3 regions of the Kitasatospora sp. NPDC004289 genome follow, and region 1 is predicted to be linked to each of the others. Evidence: riboswitches for the same ligand, from Rfam matches in the RefSeq annotation. Region 1 holds a riboswitch; each other region holds the start of a gene.
What was found. A riboswitch is a leader RNA that binds a small molecule or an ion and turns the genes downstream of it on or off. The one in region 1 is predicted to bind cyclic di-AMP.

Region 1 (6,669 bases):
CGCCCCGTGCGCCCGCAGCAGCAGCCGCACGCAGCGCATCACCGTCCGCGGCCCCTGGGTACGGGCCGCCCCCTCCTCGGAGGCCAGCCACGGCTCGGTCAGGTCCATCGCAGACTCCGGCCCTTCCGCACGCGGGGTAGTGCGCCCATCCTATTTGCGCGCCCGCCCTTTCGGCGGCTCCGGCGCACCAACCCGGCCGTGCCGCGCCCGGCAGGACGGCGCCCGGCAGGGCAGCGACCCAGGGGCGCGAGGAACTGCGCGGGTCCGGAAGGCAGCCCAGCGTTGGGTCGGGGCACGTCAGCCAGTTGCACGTGGTGCCGTTCCCCCGCGCGCAGTTCCTCGCGCCCCTGCGGGGCGCTAGCCGAGGCGGCGGTGGACGACGACCACGGTGCGGTCGTCGGCGACGTCCGGGGCGACGGCGTCGAGGAGGGCGGTGGCGGGGTCGCCCACCGCGGAGCGGAGCAGCGGGGCGGCGGTGGCGAGCATCCGCCCGATCCCGTCGTCGATGTCCTCGCCGGGGACCTCGACCAGGCCGTCGCTGTAGAGCAGCAGCGAATCGCCGTGGTCGAGCTGGCCGTGCACGGGCGGGTACCGCGACCCGGCCAGGATGCCCAGCGCGGGCCCGCCGTCGGTGGCGAGCAGCCAACTGCCGCCGTTCGCCCGGTGGTAGTGGGCGGCGGGCGGGTGGCCGGCGTTGAAGAGGCGGTAGCCGCCGTGCGAGGGGTGCAGGGCCAGGTGGACGGCGGTGGCGAACTCCTCCTCCCAGTCGAGCCGGGCGAGGTAGTCGTTGGCGGTGGGCAGGAAGGCCTCCGGCGGCACCGAGCCGAGCAGCATCGCGAAGGCCCCGGAGAGGTGCATCGACCGCGCGGCGGCCCGGCTGCCCTTGCCGGAGACGTCCACCAGCACCACCTCCAGCAGGTCCTGCTCCGGCCGGTGCGAGGCGAGCAGGAAGTCCCCGGAGAAGAAGGTGCCGGAGACCGGCGCCAGCGCCTGATGGAAGCGCCAGTCGAGCAGCCGGCCCGGGAGGCGCCCGAGCGCGGTGGTCCGCTCGGAGAGTTCGAGCAGCATGGCGTCGCCCCGGGTGCCGCGGAGCCCGAGCCGGCTGCGGTGACGCGAGGTCAGCAGCACGGTCAGCGCGGAGACGATCACCACCCAGGTGGAGCCGGGGGTGAGGCCGAGCGGTTCGCGCCAGAGGAAGCAGGCGCCCAGGCCGAGCGCGACCGGGACCAGCAGGGCCAGCTGACGGCGGGTGTGGAGCAGGAAGCCGCCGAGGATCACCGGCAGCACCAGTGCGGACGGCGGGCAGCCGGTCGGGAAGACCACGGCCAGCAGGGCGAGCAGCAGGGCGAGCACCGAGAGCAGGCCGAGCGCGGCCTTCTCGGCGGACGGGTCCCCGTCCAGGAGCTGGCTGGCCCAGCGCCCGCCGGGCCCGCGCCGCAGCCGGTCCGCGAGGCGGCGGCCGATCGTGGTGACTGCGGGCACCTGACCTCCGCCGGTGGCTGACCTTCCGTCAGGCCACTCTAGGCAGGAACCCCGTGCGGCACCCGCCGGCCTGGGCCAACGGGCCTACCGGCGGCCGGACTACTGCCCGTCGCACTCGCCGTAGGACTCCTGCCGGCGGGCCGGGACGCTGCGCAGCGAGCGGATGCCGAGCGCGATGGCCAGCAGGCGGCGCCCGGTGGAGACGGTGGGCGCGGCGGCCGGGGTGCGGCCGGAGCCGGCGAGGGGGGTGCGCTGCGCCGGGACCAGCCCGGTGGCGGGCCGGGCGGCGGGCGTGGTCTGCGTCATGCGCACGTCCTTCGGACTGGTGTCGGTACGGGTACGTACCGGAAGGCTGTCAGTGTCACCCGGCCTCGGCGACGGTTCGGTATCGAAAACCACCCGAACGGATACCGTTCCCGTGAACTGGTATCTAACCCCCCGTCGGCCAGTTCCGCAGCCCCTCGACCACTACCCCGATCAGCCGCTCCCGAGTCACCGTCAGTTCGGCGCTCAGCCGGAACGCTCCGGCGGCGGCCAGCGAGGCGAAGCCGTGCGCCGTCGAACGGACCGCGCGGGCGGCGTGCACCGCCTCCTCGCCGGTCAGCCCGTAGCCGTCCAGGACGGTGAGGATCACGCCGACCAGGCGGGCGGCCGCGGCGGTGAGTTCGGGGTCGTCCTGGGGGGCCTGCGGGAGGGCGGCGTAGCGGCGCGGGTACCGGTCGGCGTAGTCGAGGTAGGCGCCGAGCAGCGCGGTGGCGGCCGAGTCCCGGCCGAGCCCCCGGACCGCCGCGGCCAGCCGCTCGGCCAGCTCCTCGGTGACCCGGACGGCGACCAGCCGGCGCAGCTCGGCCAGGCCGCCGGGGACGTGCTTGTAGAGCGAGGGGGTGGCGACGCCCGCGCGGGCGGCGACCGAGGCGAGGGTGAGGGCGTCGGGCCCCTGGGCGTCGATCAGCTCCACGGCGTGGTCCACCACGCCGGCGGGGGTGAGTCCGACCCTGGGCATCAGCGAACCTCGTGCAGGAAGGGGAGCAGGGCGTCGGCGGTGGCCTGCGGGTACTCCGCCATCGGGTAGTGCCCGGCACCGTCGATCATCACCTTACGGGCCGTCAGGGCCGCCGTCTGGCGGTCGGCCACCGCCTCCGGGTCCGGGAAGTCCGGGTCCTGGCCGCCCATCAGGACGAGTGCGGGGCAGCGGACCCCCGCCGTCCAGCCCACGGGGGAGGAGTCGCCGGTGACGTAGCCCCGGGTGGCCTTCTTGCGGCCGGGGGTGCGCAGGGCGGCGACCGAGGCCGCCTTGTACGCGGCGAAGTCGGCGGGCTTGGCGCCCGGGTAGGCCTTGTCCAGGTAGAGGCCCCAGAAGGCGGGGACGTGCACCAGGGCCAGGCCCAAGGCCTTGAGCAGGGCGCGCTGGGCGGCCGTCGGCGGCAGGTTCTCCACGAAGGCGTCGATCAGGGCGATCCCGGCGATCCGCTCCGGGGCGTCGGCGGCGGCCCTGACCACGGTGGCGCCGGTGTAGGAGTTCCCGGCCAGCGCGGCGCGCTCGACGCCGAGGTGGTCGAGCAGGGCCAGCACGTCGCCGGCCAGGGCGGCGGGGGAGTAGTCGTCCCAGTCGACCGAGGACTCGCCGAAGCCGCGCAGGTCGAGGGTGATCACCCGGTGGCCGGCCGCGGCCAGCAGCGGGCGCAGGTACCGGTAGACCGTGCGGGAGTCGAGCATGCCGGGGAGCAGGACCACCGGCAGGCCGGTGCCCGGGGTGTCGTCGTAGGCCAGCCGGCCGCCGGGGAGGTCGAGGTACCGGGTCTCGGGGTGCGTCAGCGTCGTCATGCCTCAAAGCTAAGGCTAATAGCCTTAGCCGTCAATGGGCACGGCGGTGCTAGCGTGCGGACCGGAGAAGTCCGAATGCGGAAGGGGCGTCATGCCGTTCATCAACGTCAAGCAGCTGTCCGGCCGGAGCGAGGAGCAGCGGGCGGAGATCGCCCGCGAGCTCACCGCGACCTACGCCCGGATCACCGGCGTGAGTCCGGAGAACATCTGGGTGGCGATCGAGGAGGTCCCGGCCGAGAACTGGTCCTCGGGCGGCGAGACCTTCGCGGCCAAGCGCGCCAAGGGCTGACGGCCGGTCAGGCGGGGGAGTCCGGTCGGGGGGCCGGCCGGGGAGGTCAGGGCGCGTCCACCCGGAACGGGTCGTGCTCGGCGAGGAGCTTCTCCAGCCGGGCCTGGTCGACCCGGGTGGTGATCTCCCCCTCCTCCTGGCGGTCCCGGATCACCTTCGCGAGGGTGAATGCCGAGGTGATCTCCCAGAGCAGGCCGACCGCGAGGAACGCCCGCATCCAGGCGTTCACCGGCAGGTACAGGACACCCAGGGCGAGGGCGGCGGTGGCCAGCGCGAAGGAGAGCACGGCCTGGGCGTAGTAGGCGTTGGTGGTCCGGGGCTGGGTGGCTGCGGTCATGCTCCCAGGATGGCCAACTCCCTTGCGCCGCACCTGAGTACGGGTGCTCAATCCCGGCCGGTGCGGGGGGCTGAGTACCCGGCCCGGCGGCCCCGGCCCGCGGTGTGCCGGAAAGAGATGGACTGCACCACTCAAGGCGCTTGGAATCATGGGCTCCTAGGATTAACGTTTGATAACGCAGCGCGGTCGGCAACGCCGTACCCGAACGGCACCGTGCGCCGTCGCCTAATCCCACGGCCCTCCCACGGGAGGGTCAGGGAGCCGGGGAACCACGTTCCTTGGGGTGAATCGGCCGGGCACCACCCGGCCGTAGGAGACCTTCCTGCTCCGAACCCGTCAGCTAACCCGGTAGGCGCGAAGGAAGGAAAGGAGCGCGCCTCCGTGGCGTCGACGCACACCCAGGCACACCCCCGGCACGACGGCAACGGCACCACCCAGCTGCTCGACCACCCCCTCCCGCAGGAGGCGGCCCGGCATCGGATGCCCCGTCAGACCCGCTCCTCCGGCCCGCTGCTCGGCGTCACCGCCATGGCCGCCTCGCTCGGCGCCACCGGCCTCGCGACCGCCGTCCCGGCCGCCGCCGCTCCCGCCCCGCCCGCCGTCGCCACCGCCGACCAGGCCGACGCGGACCGCACCGACGGGGAGCGTCCGCTCTCCGCCGACCCCGGGCTGGCCCTCGCCGCCCGCATCCAGCAGCAGGCCGACGGCCAGCGCACCACCGCGGAGGAGACGGCCCGGCTGGCCGCCGCGCAGGAGGCCGAGGCCAAGCGCAGCGCCCAGGCCGAGGAGCTCGCCGCCGCCGAGGCCGCCGCCGCGAAGGCGGCCCGGGCGGCCGACTTCACCCTCCCCACCAGCGGGTACCAGCTCACCGCGCACTACGGGCAGTCCGGCTCCTACTGGTCCCACCTGCACACCGGCCTGGACTTCGCCGCCGCCACCGGCACCCCCGTGGTCGCCGTCGCCGGAGGCACCGTCAGTTCGGCCGGCTGGTCCGGCGCGTACGGCTACCGGGTGATCCAGACCCTGCCCGACGGCACCGAGCTCTGGTACTGCCACCTCTCCTCGATCACCGTCGCCTCCGGCCAGGTCGCCCCCGGCACCGTGCTCGGCAAGGTCGGCGCCACCGGCAACGTCACCGGCCCCCACCTCCACCTCGAGGTCCGCCCCGCCGGCGCCACCCCGGTCGACCCGCTGACCTGGCTCCAGGCCCACGGCCTCAACCCCTGACACCCCGTCGGGCCCGCCGCCTCCCCGGCCGCGGGCCCGGTCCGTCAGCCCCGGTCCGGTCAGTCCTGCTCCTGCTCCTCGTACCCCTGGGCCGTCAGGTACGCCTCGATCTCCTCGTGCCCCGGCTCCGGAGCCAGGTCCGGGTACTCGTGCACCAGCAGGGCGGCCAGCCCCGGCACCGTCCACTCGCCGCACAGGCGCAGCGCCTCCTCGGCCACCGCCGCCTCGAACGCGTCGAAGTCCCCCGAGAGTTCCTCGGGCATCGGCAGCCCGAGCGCGTTCAGCCCCGCGAGGTTCCGGTAGGAGCGCTGCATCAGCCGGTTCTCCAGCAGCATCCGCGCCCCGTCCGTCGCCATCCCGACGGAGATCACCCGGGTCGGCCCCCACCCGCCGTCCGAGCCGACCTCGTCCAGCCCGGCCAGGGCCCCGTACGCCTCGGCCCGCTGCTCCGGCGTCAGCTCGCGGAACCCGTCCAACCAGGCCCGCACCGCGCCCTCGTCCGCCGTGTCCACCCCGTCCGCCCGCAGCAGCAGCGCGTACAGCCGCGGCCAGGTCACCAGGTGCGGCTGGCGCAGCAGGCCGCAGAGCAGCTCGCCCTGCCACTCGGCCTCCGCGTGCAGCTTCTCCTGCCGCTTGGCGTTCAGCCGCTTGGTGGCCCGCTGATGGTCGATCAGCAGCTCGACCGCCCTGCCGTACGCCTCCGGCTCGGACTCCGGCTGGACGTACAGGTAGAGCCGCTCGTACAGCAGTTGTTCCAGCACCGCGGAGGTCAGCTCGGGGAAGCCGTCGTGCATCCGGCCGTCGCCCAGCTCCAGCAGGGTGAGCACGGTCTGCAGCGCGGGCTCCGGCACCGGCGGCCGGCCCTGTTCGGCGGCCCAGTCGACCAGGTCGCCGGCGCGGGTACGGGGGCTGAGCAGGAGGTCCTCGTGGTTCACCCTCGTACGGTATCCGGTGACGGACCGTCGGGACGCCGGGGCGCCGGGCCGCCGCCCCGCGTAGGGTCGTGAGGCATGACCCCCGTCCGGCTCACCGGCCCCCGGCTCGCCCTGCGCGAACTGCACGGCACGCCCGAGGAGGCGGCCGCGCTGCACGCCGTCTACGGCGACCCCGAGACCGTCCGCCACCTCGCCTTCGAACCGGCCGACCTCGACACCTGCGCCGACCAGCTGGCCCTCGCCCTCGACCTGTCCGAGGAACACCCCCGCACCGGCTACCGACTGGCCGTCACCCGCCACGCCGACGGCCCCCCGGAGACCGCCCCGCTGATCGGCAGCGCCGTCCTCACCGTGGAGTCCGCCCACGCCGCCTCGATCGGCTACGCGCTGCGCCGCGACACCTGGGGCCGCGGCCACGGCGGCGAGGTCACCGAGCTGCTCTGCACCCTGGCCTTCCGCACCCTCGGACTCGCCCGCCTGGCCGCCCGGGTCGACCCCGCCAACACCGCCTCCGCCCGGCTCCTCCTGCGGGCCGGCTTCCGCCTGGAGGGCCGCGTCCGCCGGGACCTGAGGGT
Region 2 (6,669 bases), on a different contig from region 1:
CTTCGACCAGGACGGCGTGCACGCCATCTACCGCGCCTGGCGCCGGATCCTGGACGAGTACCCGGGCCAGCGGATCGGCGTCGCCGAGGCCTGGACCCCGACCGTCCAGCGCACCGCCAACTACGTCCGCCCGGACGAGCTGCACCAGGCCTTCAACTTCCAGTACCTGGGCACCTCCTGGGACGCCGCCGAGCTGCGCGAGGTGATCGACCTCTCGCTGGACTCGATGCGCCCGGTCGACGCCCCGACCACCTGGGTGCTCTCCAACCACGACGTCACCCGGCACGCCACCCGCTTCGCCAACGAGCCGGGCCTGGGCACCCAGATCCGCACCCCCGGCGACCGCGAGCTGGGCCTGCGCCGGGCCCGCGCCGCCTCCCTGCTGATGCTCGCCCTGCCCGGCTCCGCCTACGTCTACCAGGGCGAGGAGCTCGGCCTGCCGGACGTCACCGACCTGCCCGACGAGGTCCGCCAGGACCCGTCCTTCTTCCGCGCGGAGGGCCAGGACGGCTTCCGCGACGGCTGCCGGGTGCCGATCCCGTGGTCCGGCACCGAGGCCCCCTACGGCTTCGGCCCGACCGCCGGCGGCCCCAGCTGGCTGCCGCAGCCCGACAGCTGGGCCGGGCTCAGCGTCGAGGTCCAGACCGGCGACCCGACCTCCACCCTGGAGCTCTACCGCTCCGCCCTGACGATCCGTCGCTCCCACCCGGACCTCGGCGCCGGCGAGTCGGTGGAGTGGCTGGAGACCGGCGAGCACCTGCTCTCCTTCCGCCGCGGTTCCTTCGTCTGCACCGTGAACACCGGCTCCGAGCCGGTCCGGATCGCCGCTCCCGGCCGTATCCTGCTCTCCTCCACCGAGGCCGTCGCGGTGGAGGGCGAGACGGTCCTCCCGGCGGACAGCACCATCTGGTGGGCGGTCTGACATGGTTGCAATAGGCTCTGGGATCGTGACTACGGCGCGACTCTCGGACATCGCGGCGCAGGCGGGGGTCAGCGAGGCCACCGTCAGCCGCGTCCTCAACGGCAAGGCGGGCGTCTCCGCGACGACCCGTCAGACGGTGCTGGCCGCACTCGACGTGCTCGGGTACGAGCGGCCCACCAGGCTGCGCCAGCGCAGCGCCGGCCTGATCGGCCTGATCACGCCGGAGCTGAGCAACCCGATCTTCCCCGCCCTGGCCCAGGTGATCGAGCAGGTGCTGAGCCGGCACGGCTTCACGCCGGTGCTCTGCACCCAGACCCCGGGCGGCTCCACCGAGGACGAACTGGTGGAGATGCTGGTCGACCGGGGCGTGGCGGGCATCGTCTTCGTCTCCGGCCTGCACGCCGACTCCACCGCCGACCACGACCGGTATGCCAAGCTGACCGGCCGCCAGGTGCCGTTCGTGCTGATCAACGGCTACAGCGAGAAGATCGCCGCGCCGTTCATCTCGCCGGACGACCGGGCCGCGATGTGGATGGCCGTCCAGCACCTGGTCGAACTCGGCCACGAGAAGATCGGCCTGGCGGTCGGTCAGCGGCGCTACGTGCCGGTGCTGCGCAAGATCGAGGGCTTCACCGCCGCGGTCGGCGAGTACCTCGGCCTCGGCCCGGACCAGGCCGCCGAGTACGTCCACCACACGCTGTTCAGCGTGGAGGGCGGGCACGCCGCGGCCAACGCCCTGCTGGACAAGGGCTGCACCGCGATCGTCTGCGGCAGCGACCTGATGGCGCTCGGCGCGATCCGGGCGGTCCGCCAGCGCGGGATGGCGGTACCGAAGGACGTCTCGGTGGTCGGTTTCGACGACTCGCCGCTGATCGCCTTCACCGAGCCGCCGCTCACCACCGTCCGCCAGCCGGTCGAGGCGATGGCCACCGCCGCCGTCGACGCCCTGCTGGAGGAGGTCAACGGCAGCGGCTCGCAGCGCGGTGAGTTCATGTTCCAGCCCGAGCTGGTCATGCGCGGCTCCACCGGCCCGCGCCAGCACGGGCGTTAGGACGCGCGCGAGGGGCCCGGGGTCGTCGTGACCCCGGGCCCCTCCGTGCTGTCAGCCCTCCTGGACGACACCGCCCTTGGGTTCGGTGAGGCGGGCCTCGTCGGCGGCGTCGCCGGTCCGCGCCTCGGTGCGGCGCGAGCGCGCGAGGTAGTCGCGCAGGATCAGCTCGACGGCGTCCTGCGGGTTCTTGGTGCCGGCGAGGAGCATCAGCTCGATCGCGAAGTCGGCTTCCAGGGAGACGTTGACCTTGGCCATGGCGGCAGGATACGGCCGTGCCCCCGGAGCCGACCAGGTCTCCGGGGGCACGGCTTCATGCCGTCGTCAGACGCGGCCCGCGAAGTCGGGGGCCCAGTTGGCGATGGTCTCGGTCTTCACGCCGGCGCGGGGGTTGGCCGCCTCGACGTACTTGCCGCCGCCCAGGTAGATGGCGACGTGGTAGACGCCGGAGTTGGCGCCGTTGTTGGACCAGAACAGCAGGTCGCCCGCCTGGAGGTTGTCCAGCGAGACCCGGGTGGCGGCGTCCGCCTGGTCGTTGGCCACCCGCGGCAGGGAGATCCCGGCCTGGCGGAAGGCCGCCTGGGTCAGGCCGGAGCAGTCCCAGCCGCCGTTGCTGCTGCCGCCGTAGACGTAGGCCTGGCCGACCTTGGAGAGCGCGAAGTTGATCGCGGCGGCCTTGGAGCCGGTCGCGACGGTCGCGGTCTGCTCGGCGGCTGCGGCGGCGGACTTCTTCGCCTTGGTGGTGGTGCCGGTGGAGGCCGAACCCGACTGCGGGGCGGTCGACTTGGGGGCCGGAGCCGGAGCCGGGGCGGCCTGGGCGACGTTGCCCAGGACCAGCTGCTGGCCCGGGTAGATCATGTCCGGGCCCTCGGTGAGCTGAGCCTTGTTCAGCTCGTAGAGCTTCTCCCAGCCGCCCTCGACGTTCTGCTGCTGGGCGATGGTGGAGAGCCAGTCACCGGCCACCACGGTGTAGCTCTTGGCGGCGGCGGGCTGCGCGGCCGGCTGGGCGGCGGGCTGCTCGGCGGCCTTGGGGGCCTCCGCCTTCGGGGCCGCGGTGGTGGTCGAGGAGGTGTCGACCTGGGCGGCGGCGCCGCCCTTGGTCAGGCCCGCCTTGACGGAGCAGACCGGCCAGGCGCCGGGGCCCTGGGAGGCGAGCACCTTCTCGGCGACCGCGATCTGCTGCGCCTTGGTGGCCTGGTTGGCCTGCGGCGCGTACTGCTTGCCGCCGAACTCGGCCCAGGTGCTGGAGGTGAACTGCAGGCCGCCGTAGAAGCCGTTGCCGGTGTTGATCGACCAGTCGTTGGTGGACTCGCACGCGGCGACCTTGTCCCACACGGAGACGGGGGCGGCCGAGGCGGTGCCGGCGGTGAGGGTCGGGATGGTGAGGCCGATGCCCACGACGCCGGTGGCGGCGATGAGTCGGCGGGCACGCTTGGAAGTGGTGCTGGACAGCACGAAGACGCGTTCCTCTCCCACGCCTGCGAGGTGAGCTGTCGGATTCGGGCTGGAGTTGCCCGGCCGTGCCTGAGCGCGGCTTCACCCCAAGCCTGAAATCGGTCATACATGACCAAAACCAGGCGACTTACCTGTGGTTCCCCCGCCCCTGCCGCGGTGCTGATGAGCTGCCGACCCGTCCGGCGGCAGGATTCGGCGTTCCGGAGGGGCTGGGTCCGTGTGGTCACGAACAGGGCGTCACGTTAGGCAGAGTTAAGTTGAAACCGCAAACCCCTGTGATGCTGATCATGGTTTCTTTACCGACTCTTCATGAACCGGAAGCTGTCGATCCGGATGTCGATTCCGATCGATTCTGTTCAAATTCCTTGCGAGCAAAGGGATTTGCCTATGCTTCGGGTCATGCGGCACGCGAGAGGGCCCCAGCCGGGCCCGGCGGACAACGGATCGGCAAAGGTCAGTCGCCGGAAGCTCCTCATCGGCCTGGCGATCGGCACCGCCCTGGCGGCGGTCGGGGTGGAGGAGGTGGTGCGGCGCAGCGGCAGCGGTCCTGACGCCCCCTCGGCGGCGAAGCCACCGCCACCGACGGAAGCTTCGCACTCGCACGGTGCCTCTCCGAGTGCCTCTGACACCCCGTCCGCCTCCGCCTCGGCCACCGAGTCGGCCTCCCCCTCGCCCTCCGAGACGGTGCGGCCGCGGAGCTGGTCCGACCCGGCCGGCTGGAGCGGCGGCGCCGCGCCCCGCCCCGGCGCGGCGGTGCGGATCACCGACCACGTGCTGCTGGACGGCGACGTGACGGTGGGTTCGCTCCTGGTCGAACCGTCAGGTTCGCTCACCTTTGCCCCGGATCGTCCGGTTTCGCTCACCTCGCACGGCAACGTCGAGGTCCGCGGCGCGCTCACCCTCGCCCCGTCGAACGCCGCCACCGTCCACGCCGTCCGCTTCCCCGCGGTCGACGAGGGACGCTTCCAGGGCGGCGGGATGGCCCTGGTGGAGAGCGACACCGGCCTCTGGGTCACCGGCTCCGGCCGGCTCCGCCTGGCGGGCGCCCAGCGCACCGCCTGGGTCCGTGCGGCCGGCCCGCTGAAGGCCGGCGACACCAGCATCCGGCTGGCCGCCGCCCCGGCCGGCTGGCAGGTCGGCGACGAGCTCGCCGTCACCCCGACCGGGACGCCCGACGCCGAGGGCTTCTCCGAGCGCTACGACCACCGCACCGTCACCGCCGTCAACGGATCCACCGTCAGCCTGGACGGCCCGCTCAAGTACGCCCACCCCAAGGTCACCACCGGCGGCGGGGTGAGCGTCGGCGCCGAGGTGCTCAACCTGACCCGCAACGTCCGGGTCGAGGGCACCGAGAAGGGCCGGGCCCACGTCCACATCACCAGCAACCAGCGGGCCGACGTCCGCTACGCCGCGCTGCGCTGGATGGGCCCGAGGTCGGCCGGCAAGGAGAAGTGGGCCGGCAAGCCCGTCACCGAGCCGGTGCTCGGCCGGTACGGGCTGCACTTCCACATGCTCGGCGACACCACCCGGGGCACCGTGGTGGAGGGCGTGGTGGTGCGCGACACCGGCAGCCACGCCTTCGTGCCGCACAACTGCCACGGCATCACCTTCCGCTCCTGCATCGCCCACCAGACCTGGGAGGACGCCTACTGGTGGGACGGTCCGCTGGACACCCGCACCCCCCAGGGGCCCTCGCACGACATCACCTACGACGCCTGCGTGGCCTCCCGCACCCAGTTCGACCCCAACCCGCGCGGCTACCGGCTGACGGGCTTCAGCCTCGGCGCGGGCAAGGGCGGGGTGGCGCGGGACTGCGTGGCGGTCGGCGTCCAGGGCGCCAACGGCGCCTCCGGCTACGAGTGGCCGGAGACCAGCGAAGGGGTGTGGACCTTCGAGCGCTGCCTGGCCCACAACAACCTGGAGAACGGCATCTTCGTCTGGCTGAACGCCGAATTCCACCACACCGTCGGCCAGTTCGTGGCCTACCACAACGGCGGCTGGGGCATCGAGCACGGCGCCTACCTGAACGACTTCGACTACAACGGAACCGTCCTGTACGGCAACGCGGCCGGCGGAGTGGCGATCCACGCGCTCGGCCGGGACAAGGGCACCGTCTTCGACGGCCTGCTGATCGACGCGGCCGGGCAGTCGGACTACGCCGTCTCCACCGCGCTCCACCAACTCCCCGGCGAGACCGTCCAGGTGACGCGCAGCACGTTGAGGGGATACCGGAAGGCCGGGGTCGCGCTGCGCGCGGTGGACGGCGGGGCGCCGGAGGACATCGCCATCCTGGACTGCGAGTTCAGCGGCACCGAGCTCTGGATCGACCCCAAGCTGCCGACCCCGAAGCGGGTGGTGCTGCGCCGGGCCGGGGCGGACCAGGCCCAGGAGATCCACCTCTCGGGCGCGCCGACCCCGACCACCAGCGCCGTTCCGCCGCGCGCCGTGGTCACCCCGCGGATCGCGCTGCGGGACGCGGCGCCGCTCTCCTGAGTCCTGGGTCGCGGGGTCCACACGGGGACGGACGCGAGGGGGCCCCGTACGGTTGCACACCGTACGGGGCCCCCTCGTGCTGTCGGGGTGTCAGGCCTCCGGCTGCTCCTCGAAGGCGGGCTGCGGGAGCGCTGCCAGGTACGCCGAGACGATCAGCTGGCCGACGGCCGGGTAGGCGCCGAGCGGGGCGGCGCTGGGGCAGCCCGCCTCCTCGGCGGCGGTGGCCAGCAGCTCCGGGTCGGCCTCGGGGCCGATCACCAGCGGGGCCAGCGCGGGGCGCTGGGAGCCGGTCGCCTTCAGGTGGTTGACGGCCGCCAGCACCGAGCCGGGCACGTCGAGCGCGGCGCCGACCACCGGGACGGCCAGGCGGGCGGCCAGCAGCACGCCGGTGATCTCGGCGGCCTGGGCGGCGTCCTCACCGCCGGCGGTGGTGAGCACGATGCCGTCCGCGGCGGTCGCGATGGCGAACAGCCGGGCCCGGTCGGCCCGGGCCAGCCCGGCCTCGGAGAGGCGGACGTGGACGGCCTCGGCCAGCAGCGGGTGCGGGCCGAGCACGTCCGTCACGACGGCGCCGTGCGCGGCGGCCAGCTCGTGAAGGCCGGTCAGGAAGCCGTGCGGGCCCGGGAGGAGGGGCACCAGCACCGGGGCGGGCAGCCCGGCCTCGGCGGCCCGGGCGAGCAGCTCGGCCACGGTGGGGGAGGAGTCGTCCTGGGAGCCGTCCAGGTAGGCGGCGGCGGTCTCGATGCCGGGC
Region 3 (6,669 bases), on a different contig from region 1:
AGCTGGTGGTGCTCGAGGTTGTGCTTGCGGGTCTCGACCTCGTCCTTGAGGAGCTTCTCCGGGTACTCCATCTCGACCAGCTTCAGCAGCTCGTCGAGGACCCGCTCCTGGGCCTGGGTGGCCTGGTCGAACTCACGCATGCGCTCCAGGCGCTTGCGGGAGTCGGCCTTCAGGTCCTCCAGGGTGTCGAACTCGCTCGCCAGCTGCGCGAACTCGTCGTCCAGCTCCGGGAGTTCCTTCTCCTGGACGGTGGTGACGGTGACGGTCACCTCGGAGCTCTTGCCGGCCTGGGTGCCGCCCTTGAGCTCGGTGGTGAAGGTCTTGGTCTCGCCGGCCGAGAGGCCGACGACGGCCTCGTCGATGCCGTCCAGCAGGCGGCCCGAGCCGATCTCGTAGCTGACGCCGGTGGCGGTGCCGTCCTCCGGCACCTCACCGTCGACCTTGGCCTCCAGGTCGACGATCACGACGTCGCCCTCGGCGGCGGCGCGCTCGACGTCCTTGACCGAGGAGAAGCGCTCGCGCAGCTGCTCCAGGGACTTCTCCACGTCGGCGTCCTCGACCACGATCGGGTCGACGGTCACCTCGATGCCGGCGAAGTCGGGCAGGGTGATCTCCGGGCGGACGTCGACCTCGGCCACGAAGGTGAGGTCACCACCGTCGGCCAGGTTCTCGACGCCCTGGATGTCGGTGATCTCGGGCTGGCCGAGGACCTCGATCTTGCCCTCGTCGACGGCCTGCGTGTAGAAGCGCGGCAGCGCGTCGTTGACGGCCTCCTCCAGCACGGCGGCGCGACCGAAGCGCTGGTCGATCACCTTGGCCGGAATCTTGCCCTTGCGGAAGCCCGGGACAGAGACCTGCGAGTTGATCTTCTTGTAGGCCGCGTCGAGGCTCGGCTTGAGCTCCTCGAAAGGCACCTCGACGGTGAGTCGAACCCGGGTCGGGTTCAGAGTCTCGACGGCGCTCTTCACGGTTGGGTCTCCTATGGGCTTGCGGTCAGGTTGTCTCCGCCGTTGCCGGCCGGCGGGCCGGGCGCGGTGCGGGCGAGACGGGCGATGGGCGGTTGGAGCTGCATCTCCCGTACAAGGGGGTGGACGGTGAGCTTGACTCCTCGCCCTCGGGCGGTTGACCTGCACGGATCTGCGCAGGGACTACCGCCAGCCGCCCATCCTACCGGTAGCACGAAAGGCGGACGCCAGGGTGCTGCCACACGGATGACGGGACCCCGCGCGAGGACCCCCGGACGGCCCCCGGGACGCCAACAGGGCCCCGCCTTCGGACGAGACCCTGCCGCACTGTCGGGGTGGCCGGATTCGAACCGACGGCCTTCCGCTCCCAAAGCGGACGCGCTACCAAACTGCGCCACACCCCGTGGTGCCGAGAGGAAGCGTACACGCCACCCCACACCCCCACGGCCGTTCCCACGGGCGGCCGTTGACGGTCCCGGCGGGCGGCCCCGACGTGCCGGAGCGTCAAAGCGGTGTGCGAGCAGGCGACCCGACCAGGTACGCTGACCCTGTCCTCGGGACCGCAGCACGCGGCCACGGGGCGTCCTGTGCGGGTGTAGCTCAATGGTAGAGCCCCAGTCTTCCAAACTGGTCACGCGAGTTCGATTCTCGTCACCCGCTCCGCGAAAGGCTCCGGCCCCCGGTCACTGACCGGGGGCCGGAGCCTTTCTGACGTCGTCTCAGTCTTCTCAGACGTTGACGCCGTGGGCGCGCAGGTACGCGACCGGGTCGACGTCGGAGCCGTAGGAGGCGCCGGTGCGGACCTCGAAGTGCAGGTGCGGGCCGGTCACGTTGCCGGTGGCACCCGAGAGGCCGATCTGCTGGCCGGCCGAGACGGTCTGGCCGGCCGAGACGCCGATCGAGGAGAGGTGGGCGTACTCGGAGTACTTGCCGTCCGCGTGACGGATGACGACCTCGTTGCCGTAGGCGCCGCCGTTGCCGGCCTTGACCACGGTGCCCGAGGTGATGGCCTTCACACTGGTGCCGGTGGAGGCGCGGAAGTCCACACCGGTGTGGTAGCCGCTGGACCAGCTGGAGCCGGAGGCGTGGTACGCGGTGGAGGTGCCGCCGCTGACCGGGGCCACGTAACCGCCGGAGGCGACGGTGGTGGAGGTCTCAGCCTTGGGCGCGGCGGCCTTCGGGGCGGCGGCCTTGGGCGCGGCGGCCTTCGGAGCCGCGGCCTGCGGGGCGGCGGCCTTGGGGGTCGCGGCCTTCGGGGCCGGGGTGGAGGCCTTGGAGCGCGAGGCCTTGGTGGTGTCCGCGGACTCGGTGCTCTTGGACTGCTGCTGCGGGGCCGGGGTCTGGGCCGGCGCCGGGGCGGCGACCGCTGCCGTACCCGCGAGCGAGAGGTTCTGGCCCGGGTAGATCAGGTTCGGGTTGCCGCCGATGACGGACCGGTTGTCCTGGTAGAGCTTCTGCCAGCCGCCCTCGACCTGCTGGGCGGAGGCGATCTTCGAGAGGGTGTCGCCGCTGACGACCTGGTAGGCCTTGGCCTCGGCGGCCGGGGCGGCGGCCGGAGCCTGGGCGGGCGCGGCGGCCGGGGCGGACTCGGCCACCACGGCGGTGACGGCGGCGGCCTCGGGGGCGGCGGCCGGGGTGTGGCTCTGGTGCGCGCTGGCGGCGCTGACCGGGACGGCGAACGCGGCGCCGACCACACCGGTGGCGACCGCGATGCGGGTCAGACGGGACAGCTGGACGCGACGGTGCTTGCCCATGGGGCTTTCCTCTCCGACGCCTGTGAGGTGAGCTGTCGGGTTCGGGCTGGAGATGCCCGGCCGCTGGCGCGGCTTCACCCCTAGCCGGACCGGCGTACCGGTACGGCGACTTACCTGTGGGTCCCCCACTCCTGCCATGGCTGTGCTTGTTCGAGGCTCCGGATGGTGGCAGGACTCGGCGTTCCACCCGGTGGGCCCGTCCGGTCGATCCGCCGGACTGGATCCGCAGCTAAGCCCATCGCCCCGGCCGCTGGCAACCCCGGGTTGAACGATCAACGACGATCGGGCGGGACCAAAGTCACTCCGGGCCGGGGACTTCGGCCCTTGGCGGCCATGATCGCTGACCCTGGGCCGATCCTCCGTGCACGCAGGGTGTCGAATGCGACGGTCCGGGTACGGCCCTGCGCGCTCCGTCGGCAGGCGCCGTGACACCGGTCACGCCAGGCCGATACGCTCGCCGTTCGAGGTTCCCGTTCGAGAACAGAGCGCCGCCGTCCGGGCGGCACCGAGGAGATCCGCCCGTGCCCCACGAGGAGCGGCTGGCCGTCATCCGACGCGGAGTGGTCCGCGAGATGGCCCGCCTGGGCCTGGAGTTCACCGTGGACGGTGCGGTGGTCCGGGGGCCCGGCACCACCGCCGTGGCGGTCCGCGACCACGCCGAGCGGGGCACCACCGGCCACGTCGACCTCGGCTACGTCCTCCAGCTCGGCCGGGGCGACGGTCCGGTGGTCTGGGACTGCGCGGCGGGCTTCGGCGGCGACGACGCCGAGCAGCTCGACAACGCGGTGATGATCTGGGCCGGCACCACCGCCACCGCCGTGCTCCAACTCCTGGACGGCGGGCACGCGTTCAGCACTCCCGAGTTCCCCGGCTGGCGGGTGGTGCAGAGCCCGGCGGCCACCTTCGGCACCGGCTCGGAGCTGCTCGCCGACTGGCTCGCGGAGCAGCACTCCTCCCCCGCGCTGGCCGCCGCCGTGCTGCCGGAGCTGGTGCCCGGCCAGGTCAACGGCGTGAAGCTGTTCTTCGGCGGCAAGGCCGGCCACGACGTGGCCGAGGTGCGGGTGAACGGCCGGGTCAGCAGCGCGGCCTCGCGGGCCCTGCGCGCACAGGACTGGCCGCGCGGCGAACGGCTCTGCTGGGCGCGGCTGTTCCTGGTGTTCGCGCCCGAGCCCGAGGCACCGCCGGAGCGCGCGGCGGCGCCCGCACCACCGCGCGGAAGACTCGCGCGCTGGTGGCGGGGACGGCGCTGACCCACCGTCAGGCGGGCCCGCGACCGGACGCCTCCCGGCCGGGCTGGCCGGGGTGGCGGCTGCTCAGCTGGCGACCGAGGAGATGGTCTGCGCGAGCTGGCTGAGGAAGTCCTGGATCGGCTTGGCCGCCGTGGACTGGCTCAGCATGAAGCCGAAGAGCGCGGCGATGATGGCATGGCTGGTCTTCAACTGCTTGTTGCGGATGAAGATCACGCAGATGATGCCGAACAGGACCAGGGCTGAGACGGAGAAGGCCACCCGGACTCACTTCCTCTTTCTACGTAGCGAGTTTCGTGGCGGGCCCAATCCCCCGAGCAATCCCCCGGACCCCCCGAGAACCGACCGTCCCACCCGGACTCAGTGTGGTCGTTCGTGCGGACTGCGTAAAGGACTTGCCGTGAGCAGGCCCCGAAGATCCTGCGATGTGAGACGAATTTCCGCCGACCGAGACGATAGCCGAGCAGGCCTGACGGTCCGTCGGCAGGGCCGCCCCAACTGGCACTTGGCGGCTCCGGGCGGTCCTAGATCCACTTTCCGGACTATGCCCCAGGAATGGCCGAAGATCGGCGTCGGGACTTGACAGTCGGTCAGCCCCGCCAGAGCAGCAGGACCGCGCGGTCGTCGTTGACGTCCTTGGCCACCGACTCGATGAGCTTCACCGCCGAGCCGCGGCCGCCGAGTTGGGCGAACGGGGCGCCCCCGACCAGCCGGTCCGCCTCGCCCATCAGCCGGTCCATGCCCTCGGTGAGGTCACGGCCGGGCACCTCCACCATGCCGTCGGTGCAGAGCATCAGCACGTCGCCGCGGTCCAACCGGCCGCGCACGCCCTCGAACTTGGCGCCGTCGTACACCCCGAGCAGCCCGCCCTCGGGGGCCTCCATCACGTCCCAGCGGCCGGTGCCGGCGTGCCGCTGCATGCCGGGCAGGTGGCCGGCCGAGAGCAGCTCGTACTCGCCGGTGTCCAGGTCGAGCACCAGGTGGACGGCGGTGGCGAAGCCCTCGTCCCAGTCCTGGCGGAGCAGGTAGCCGTTGGCCGCGGGCAGGAACTCGTGCGCCGGGAGCGAGCCCAGCAGGCCGCCGAACGCACCGGAGAGCAGCAGGGCGCGCGAACCGGCGTCCATGCCCTTGCCGGAGACGTCCGCCAGCACCACCTCCAGCACCCGGCGGCCCGGCCCGGTGCGGGCCGCCACCACGAAGTCGCCCGAGAAGGACTGGCCGCCGGCCGGGCGCAGCGCCATGTCCGCCGACCAGCCCTCGGGCAGCGGGGGCACCCGGCTCTGCACCCGCAGCCGCTCGCGCAGGTCGAACAGCATCGAGCCGCCGCCCCGCCAGGGCACCCCGACCCGGCTGCGGAACTGGGCGAGCAGCAGACCGGCCACCCCGACCGCACCGACCACCAGCGCGGCACCGGGGGTCACGCCGAAGACGTAGGTGTCCGGGTGGTCGCTGGCCACCCGCTCCCCGGTGTGGATCAGCGACTCGGTGGAGAGCCCGAGCGCGGCGGCCGCGTAGAGCAGCACCAGGGTGCCCGGCCGCAGCAGCAGCGCCCCGGCCAGGATCGGCAGCACCAGTGCGGTGGGCGGGGCCCAGGCCGGGATCAGCACGTTGAGCAGCACCAGCAGCGGGACGGCGGCGAACAGCACCCCGAAGGCCAGCCAGTCGGCGGCGTCCCCGCGGAAGTGGTCCACGGCGGTCCGGCGCAGCACTCGGCGGGCCCGGTACAGCCTGCCGCGCAACCGGGCCGTCCACGGGCCGTCGGCCGCCGCTGCGGCCTGGCCCGTGCCAGTCGTCCGGGGCTCGGAGCCCGGCGTGCTGCCAGCCATGGGCCTTGACCTTATCCACCGGCACCCGGTGCCGTCGACGGGTGGGGCGGCGCCGGGCGCGTTCACGGGTGAGGGTTCAGCGGGTTTCGGCCGTGCGGACGGTGTGGGTCCGGTGTGGGCCCGGCGGGCACGCGACGGCGGCGCGGCGGCGGCGCGAAGGGGACCCCCGTCGAATGTCGGTCGCGCACGACGGATGCTCGGTGATAGCTCTTGGCATATGACCGCACACCGTACGACTTCTGACGACATGCCAGGTGACGCCCTGGACTTCCGCCCGCTCGCCGCCGAGGACTGGGACCGCTGGTACCGGAACCTGGAGGTGGCCTTCGGCGGGTCCGAGGACTTCCCCGAGGACCGGGAGCTGTGGCGGGAGCTGACCGAACTGGACCGCTCGGTCGGGGTCTGGGACGGCGACCACCCGGTGGGCGGCGCCAGCGCGTTCAGCTTCCGGATGGCCGTCCCCGGCGGTGCCGTGGTCCCGGCCGCCGGCGTCACCATGGTCGGCGTGCTGCCCACCCACCGGCGGCGGGGCGTCCTCAGCAGGCTGATGCGCGACCAGCTCGACGAGGTCCGGCGGCGCGGCGAGGCACTGGCGGTGCTGACCGCCTCGGAGTCGCTCATCTACGGACGCTTCGGCTACGGCCTCGGCACCTGGCGGATGGGGGTCACCGTGCCCCGACGGGTCGGGCTGCGGGCCCCGGTGGACCGTTCGGTACGGCTGCGGTTGGTGGCACCGGAGTCGGTGGTGGCGGCCTGCGAGGAGCTGTACGCGGAACTGGTCCCGCACCGGCCCGGCATGCTGGCCCGTCAGCCCGGCTGGGAGAAGCTGCCGTTGAAGGACCCCGCCGGCGGGCGGGAGGGCGCCTCGCCGCTGCAG

Region 2: linked by a shared signal. The riboswitch ahead of ACWEPF_RS29940 (transglycosylase family protein) and the one ahead of ACWEPF_RS29105 (M23 family metallopeptidase) in region 1 are both predicted to bind cyclic di-AMP.
Region 3: linked by a shared signal. The riboswitch ahead of ACWEPF_RS21740 (M23 family metallopeptidase) and the one ahead of ACWEPF_RS29105 (M23 family metallopeptidase) in region 1 are both predicted to bind cyclic di-AMP.

The regions. Positions count from the first base shown of each region.
Region 1 is NZ_JBSGEL010000053.1:26,864-33,532, forward strand. It holds gene ACWEPF_RS29070 (SpoIIE family protein phosphatase) at 1-108, opposite strand, end outside; gene ACWEPF_RS29075 (PP2C family protein-serine/threonine phosphatase) at 358-1,482, opposite strand; gene ACWEPF_RS29080 (hypothetical protein) at 1,582-1,788, opposite strand; gene ACWEPF_RS29085 (TetR/AcrR family transcriptional regulator) at 1,913-2,485, opposite strand; gene ACWEPF_RS29090 (alpha/beta fold hydrolase) at 2,485-3,306, opposite strand; gene ACWEPF_RS29095 (tautomerase family protein) at 3,398-3,595, shown strand; gene ACWEPF_RS29100 (YiaA/YiaB family inner membrane protein) at 3,642-3,932, opposite strand; cyclic di-AMP (ydaO/yuaA leader) riboswitch at 4,145-4,301, shown strand; gene ACWEPF_RS29105 (M23 family metallopeptidase) at 4,314-5,159, shown strand; gene ACWEPF_RS29110 (hypothetical protein) at 5,219-6,094, opposite strand; gene ACWEPF_RS29115 (GNAT family N-acetyltransferase) at 6,170-6,669, shown strand, end outside.
Region 2 is NZ_JBSGEL010000057.1:17,354-24,022, forward strand. It holds gene ACWEPF_RS29925 (glycoside hydrolase family 13 protein) at 1-922, shown strand, start outside; gene ACWEPF_RS29930 (LacI family DNA-binding transcriptional regulator) at 924-1,973, shown strand; gene ACWEPF_RS29935 (hypothetical protein) at 2,025-2,228, opposite strand; gene ACWEPF_RS29940 (transglycosylase family protein) at 2,295-3,446, opposite strand; cyclic di-AMP (ydaO/yuaA leader) riboswitch at 3,433-3,633, opposite strand; gene ACWEPF_RS29945 (hypothetical protein) at 3,825-5,918, shown strand; gene ACWEPF_RS29950 (sirohydrochlorin chelatase) at 6,009-6,669, opposite strand, start outside.
Region 3 is NZ_JBSGEL010000031.1:55,198-61,866, forward strand. It holds gene tig (trigger factor) at 1-968, opposite strand, end outside; tRNA gene ACWEPF_RS21730 (tRNA-Pro) at 1,296-1,369, opposite strand; tRNA gene ACWEPF_RS21735 (tRNA-Gly) at 1,555-1,625, shown strand; gene ACWEPF_RS21740 (M23 family metallopeptidase) at 1,694-2,719, opposite strand; cyclic di-AMP (ydaO/yuaA leader) riboswitch at 2,722-2,871, opposite strand; gene ACWEPF_RS21745 (DUF6348 family protein) at 3,241-3,969, shown strand; gene ACWEPF_RS21750 (hypothetical protein) at 4,033-4,227, opposite strand; gene ACWEPF_RS21755 (PP2C family protein-serine/threonine phosphatase) at 4,557-5,792, opposite strand; gene ACWEPF_RS21760 (GNAT family N-acetyltransferase) at 6,040-6,669, shown strand, end outside.